2 regions of the Pseudoalteromonas sp. OANN1 genome follow, and region 2 is predicted to be linked to the other one. Evidence: predicted binding sites of a transcription regulator. Region 2 holds the regulator's gene; the other holds the start of a gene.
The links. The regulator NrdR, encoded in region 2, represses ribonucleotide reductase genes. The targets are predictions, from matches to a motif close to AAACACNANATNTNGTGTTT.
Positions count from the first base shown of each region.

Region 1 (3,146 bases), on a different contig from region 2:
TCGGCGTTAACGTAGACTATCAAAAAGTGCCAGCGGAAGAATTCGCAGCCATGCACCAAAGTGAATTCGATGTAGTAACTTGCATGGAAATGCTAGAACACGTGCCAGACCCAGAATCCATTATTCGTTCAGTCGCACAGCTAGTTAAGCCTGGTGGTCATGTATTTTTTTCTACCTTAAACAAAACTACAAAAGCATATTTACTGGCTATCGTCGCCGCAGAAAAACTGCTTAAAATGGTTCCTGAAGGCACGCATGAGCATGATAAGTTTATTCGCCCTTCGACCTTAATTGATTGGGCTGAAAAGTACGACCTCAAAGTTAGAGCAGCGACAGGGATTAACTACAACCCTATCGGCAAAACATTTACCTTAACTAAAGACGTTTCAGTTAACTATATTCTACACTTTGAGAAGCTGGCATGATCCAAGCGGTACTATTTGATTTAGACGGCACCTTGCTGGATACCAGTGATGATTTGGGCGCTGCACTAAACCACGTTTTAACTGCTAATAAAATGCCTACTGTCGGCAAACAGGCATATAGCAGTGCGATTTCAAACGGCGTAGCAGCGATGTTGCAGGTAGGATTTGGTGAGTCACTAAAGCACTACGACACTAAGGTTTTACATCAGGGTGTGCTCGACTACTACCTGGAGAATTTATCAGTACATTCCCAATGCTTTGCGCAAATTGGTGAGTTATTAGCGGCACTTCTAGAAAAAGAGATTCAGGTTGGGATCATGACAAACAAGCCTGAGTTTTTAACACTTCCGCTACTAAAACAGATCCCTGAACTTGCAAAGATCGAGACAGTAGTATGCGGAGATACACTGGCGGTGGCCAAACCTCATCCCGAGCCTTTACTGTTAGTGGCGTCAAAATTGGGGGTTTCACCAGAGCAGTGTATTTATGTTGGCGATGCTGAACGAGACATTATTGCTGCAAAATCCGCAAAAATGATTAGTGCCGCAGCAATGTGGGGATTCATTCCATCTGAAGCTGAAGCTAAGTCTTGGTATGCGGATCTCTATCTTACTAACCCATTAGACACGTTATCGCATATTTAGTGTCGATAAAAAAATAAAACACCATATATTGTGTTTTTGCTATAATAGATACGAATTTGTGTAGAAAAAAATCAGTTAGAATTTTTTTTTATTTTTGCTGAAAAGCATCATCTTTTTGTTGATTTTTCTTTGTGGGCAGATAAGTGGAATGTCATAGGTTAGTGGATACTTACATAAATAAATTATCCCAAACTTATCCACAATTCTGCCCGAGTTGTTCTCTTGCAAATTCACGTCAACCCCACTATCTTGTGATCCCTAGCCACTAGGGCACCATATATAGTGGTGGTTTGCTAAACAATTTTATATTCGTGCGATATCTAAAGCGCGTTCCTAAGGAATACAGGCACATAACATGAACCAACAGCTATCTGTATGCAAAAGAAACGGTCGCAAAGAACCGTTAGATCTAGATAAGATCCATCGTGTCATTACATGGGCGGCAGAAGGCCTAGATAACGTCTCAGTTTCTCAGGTTGAATTAAAGTCACACATCCAGTTTTATGACGGTATTCGTACTGGTGATATCCACGAAACGATTATTAAAGCTGCAGCCGATCTGATCTCAAAAGAGTCTCCAGATTATCAGTATCTAGCCGCTCGTTTGGCTATTTTCCACTTGCGTAAGAAAGCCTATGGCTGTTTTGAGCCGCCGCACTTACACGACCACGTGGTAAAGCTGGTTGAAGACAAGCGCTATGATCAGCACCTTCTCACTGACTACACAAAAGCAGAGTTTGATGAGCTAAATAGCTACATCGACCATAGCCGAGATATGAACTTCAGCTATGCAGCCGTTAAGCAGTTGGAAGGTAAGTACCTTGTACAAAACCGCGTAACAGGCGAGATCTATGAAAGTGCGCAGTTCTTATATGTTCTTGTTGCTGCAAGCCTGTTTGCAAACTACCCGAAAGAAACGCGTCTAGATTACATTAAGCGATTCTACGATGCGGTTTCAACATTCAAAATTTCATTACCAACGCCAATTATGGCGGGTGTTCGTACGCCGACACGTCAGTTTAGCTCATGCGTACTGATTGAATGTGCCGATAGCCTAGATTCAATCAACGCAACTTCTTCTGCGATTGTAAAATATGTCAGTCAGCGTGCTGGTATTGGTATCAACGCTGGTCGTATTCGTGCACTAGGTAGCCCAATCAGAAATGGTGAAGCGTACCACACAGGATGTATACCGTTTTATAAGCACTTCCAAACTGCCGTTAAAAGCTGTTCTCAAGGCGGTGTGCGTGGTGGCGCAGCTACCCTATTCTACCCGCTTTGGCATCTTGAAGTTGAAAACCTATTAGTACTAAAAAATAACCGTGGTGTTGAAGAAAACCGCGTGCGTCATTTAGATTATGGCGTGCAGTTCAACAAAACCATGTATAGCCGCCTAATTAAAGACGACTATATCACGCTATTTAGTCCATCAGATGTGCCAGGTCTTTACGACGCATTCTTTGAAGATCAAGATAAATTCGAAGAACTGTATGTTAAGTACGAGCAAGATGAGTCTATTCGTAAGAAACGCATTAAAGCGATTGAATTATTCTCAATGTTTGCACAAGAGCGTGCGAGCACTGGTCGTATTTATCTACAAAACGTTGACCACTGTAATACGCACAGCCCGTTTGACTCTAAGGTTGCACCGATCCGCCAGTCAAATCTATGTCTTGAAATTGCACTACCAACGAAGCCGTTAAGCCATGTAAATGACCCTGAAGGTGAAATTGCACTTTGTACGCTTTCAGCATTTAACTTAGGTGCCATCAAGTCTCTAGATGAGCTAGAAGAGTTAGCAGAGCTGGCGGTTCGCGCACTTGATAACCTATTAGACTATCAAGACTACCCTGTTCCTGCTGCGTACAATGCGACGATGGGACGCCGTACACTGGGTATCGGTGTGATTAACTTTGCTTATTATCTTGCAAAGAACGGTGTTAAGTACTCAGACGGTAGCGCTAACGGCCTAACACACAGAACATTTGAAGCGATCCAATACTATCTGATGAAAGCATCGAATGAACTGGCAAAAGAGCGCGGCGCTTGTCCTAAGTTTAACGAGACGACTTATTCA
Region 1 is NZ_JAMXSE010000022.1:45,078-48,223, forward strand. It holds gene ubiG (bifunctional 2-polyprenyl-6-hydroxyphenol methylase/3-demethylubiquinol 3-O-methyltransferase UbiG) at 1-425, shown strand, start outside; gene NH462_RS17130 (HAD-IA family hydrolase) at 422-1,069, shown strand; gene nrdA (class 1a ribonucleoside-diphosphate reductase subunit alpha) at 1,425-3,146, shown strand, end outside.
Region 1: the regulator NrdR is predicted to act here: its motif matches at 1,338-1,357, upstream of nrdA (class 1a ribonucleoside-diphosphate reductase subunit alpha).

Region 2 (3,146 bases):
GTTGATGTGGTTGAGCAACTCGCGATTGACCGTGCCAATGCGCTATTTGGTTCGACTTACGCAAACGTTCAGCCTCACGCTGGCTCACAAGCAAACGCGGCGGTATTCCAAGCGCTACTTCAGCCACATGACACTGTGCTAGGTATGAGCCTTGCTCACGGTGGTCACTTAACGCACGGTTCACACGTAAACTTCTCTGGTAAAACGTACAATGCTATTCAGTACGGTCTAAACGAAGAAACTGGTGAAATCGATTACGCGCAAGTTGAAGCGTTAGCACTTGAGCACAAGCCAAAAATGATCATCGGTGGTTTCTCTGCGTATTCAGGTATCGTTGACTGGGCTAAGTTCCGCGAAATCGCTGATAAAGTAGGTGCTTACCTACTTGTAGATATGGCGCACGTTGCCGGTCTAGTTGCTGCTGGTATTTACCCAAGCCCAGTGCCTCATGCACACGTTGTAACAACAACAACGCACAAAACGCTAGCGGGTCCTCGTGGTGGTCTTATCATCTCTGCTTGTGATGATGAAGAAATCTACAAAAAGCTAAACTCTGCTGTATTCCCTGGTGGCCAAGGTGGTCCTCTATGTCACGTTATCGCTGCGAAAGCGGTTGCCTTCAAAGAAGCACTACAACCAGAGTTCAAGTCATACCAAGAGCAAGTGGTTAAAAATGCACAAGCTATGGTTGCGGTACTTCAGGAGCGTGGTTATAAAGTGGTTTCTGGCAAAACTGAAAACCACCTATTCCTACTTGACCTGATTGATAAAGACATCACAGGTAAAGATGCGGATGCAGCGCTTGGCCGTGCAAATATCACAGTAAACAAAAACTCTGTACCAAACGATCCACGTTCACCGTTCGTTACTTCTGGTCTACGTATCGGTTCTCCTGCGATCACTCGCCGTGGCTTTAAAGAGGCTGAGTCGAAAGAGCTTGCTGGCTGGATCTGTGACGTACTAGACAACATCAATGATGAGTCTGTACAGGCACAAGTGAAAGAAAAAGTAAAAGCAATTTGCGCTAAATTACCTGTTTACGCATAATTTCGCTCACAAAAAAGCAGTTTTTTGTTATGATTAAGGCCGCATTCAAGCGGCCTTTTTTGTTTTTGAGTCAACGAGAGCGTCTATGCATTGTCCATTCTGTACAGCCAAAGATACCAAAGTGATAGATTCACGTTTGGTTGCTTCCGGCCACCAAGTCCGTCGCCGTCGTGAGTGTATTTTATGCCACGAACGCTTTACCACTTTTGAAGGTGCAGAGCTCTTAATGCCGCGCGTAATAAAGCAAGATGGAACCAGAGAGCCTTTCAATGAAGATAAGTTACTCAATGGCATGCACCGAGCGCTGGAAAAGCGCCCCGTCAGCACAGAACAAATAGAAGAAGTGGTACACCAGATTAAATCTCAAATTCGTGGTACGGGCGAACGTGAAGTACCAAGCGACATGATTGGCGAATGTATTATGGAAGCCCTCAAAAAGCTCGATAAAGTGGCTTATGTGCGATTTGCTTCAGTATATCGCTCTTTCGAAGATATTCGTGAGTTTGGTGAGGAAATTGCGAGGTTGGGGGATTGAGCCAGTTCACAGCGCAAGATCATGATTACATGAGCCGCGCCATCACGCTTGCAAAGCGCGGTAAATACACCACAACACCCAATCCAAACGTCGGCTGTGTGATCGTAAAAGACGGTGAAATAGTCGGCGAAGGCGCACACTTAAAAGCAGGTGAAGGCCATGCTGAAGTACATGCGCTTAAGCAAGCTGGAGCTAAAGCCGCTGGTGCAACTGCCTATGTAACGCTTGAGCCATGTAGTCACTATGGCAGAACACCGCCGTGTGCTAAAGGTCTGATTGACGCAGGCGTCAGCAGAGTGGTTGCAGCTATGGTTGATCCAAACCCACAAGTTGCTGGGCGTGGATTGGCAATGTTAGAGGCCGCGGGAATTGAAACGGCTTATGGTTTGCTAGAGCCACAAGCAAGGGCGCTAAATACTGGTTTCTTGAAGCGAATGGAGTATGGGTTGCCGTTCGTGACCTGTAAGCTTGCCGCTTCTCTTGATGGCAAAACTGCATTAACCAATGGCCAGAGCAAGTGGATTACCTCAGCGGCAGCGCGCTTAGACGTACAGCGCCACCGCGCGCAAAGCTGCGTGGTCTTGACCGGAGCGGATACGGTTATGGTAGACAATGCCAGACTCAATGTTCGTGAAGAGTTTTTGCAAGACACCGATTATCCTCAACCTGAGCTACGCCAGCCGATACGTGCGATTATTGACTCACAAAATCGTCTGACACCAGATCTTGCGCTATTTAAAATTGCATCTCCAGTGATTATTTTTCGCCGTACTATTGATAATTCAGCGCAATGGCCTCATTTCGTAGAGCAAATTGTCGTGCCTGAAATCAACGGTAAGCTCGACCTAAAAGCCGTGCTCAACAAGCTGGCTGAAAAGCACTGTAATTATGTTTGGCTTGAGGCTGGCGCCACCCTTGCAGGGGTAATGCATGAACAAGGGCTAATTGATGAATATATCATCTATTTGGCACCGAAAATAATTGGCGCTGGAAAAGGGCTGTTTAACACCACACCACTGAGTGCCATGTCGCAAATACCAGAGTTAGTGTTTGGCGACGTTTGCCAAGTGGGGCCTGATCTCAAACTTATCGCGACTAAAGAGAAGTAAAATGTTTACAGGTATTATCGAAGCAACAGGAACATTAACTCAATTGCAGCTCAAGGGCGGCGATTTAATTGTTCGTGTGACCACGACATCTCTTGATATGAGCGATGTAAACTTGGGTGATAGCATTGCCACTAACGGGGTCTGCCTGACCGTAACTGAGAAGTTTCATGATGGCTTCAAAGCCGATGTTTCTAACGAAACCTTAAGTTTGACGCGTTTTGCCGAGTACCAACAAGGCCAAAAGGTAAATCTTGAAAAGGCACTGCAGCCGATTTCACGCCTAGGTGGTCATTTGGTGTCAGGTCATGTGGATGGTATTGCTGAAGTGGTTGAGATAACCGCTAATGCCAGAGCGACTGACTATTGGTTAGCCGCGCCATCATCGCTAATGAAGTATATTCCGTATAAAGGCTCGGTTGCCATTGATGGTATCAGTTTGACGGTCAATGCCGTGG
Region 2 is NZ_JAMXSE010000008.1:132,993-136,138, forward strand. It holds gene glyA (serine hydroxymethyltransferase) at 1-1,047, shown strand, start outside; gene nrdR (transcriptional regulator NrdR) at 1,133-1,582, shown strand; gene ribD (bifunctional diaminohydroxyphosphoribosylaminopyrimidine deaminase/5-amino-6-(5-phosphoribosylamino)uracil reductase RibD) at 1,579-2,691, shown strand; gene NH462_RS09380 (riboflavin synthase) at 2,693-3,146, shown strand, end outside.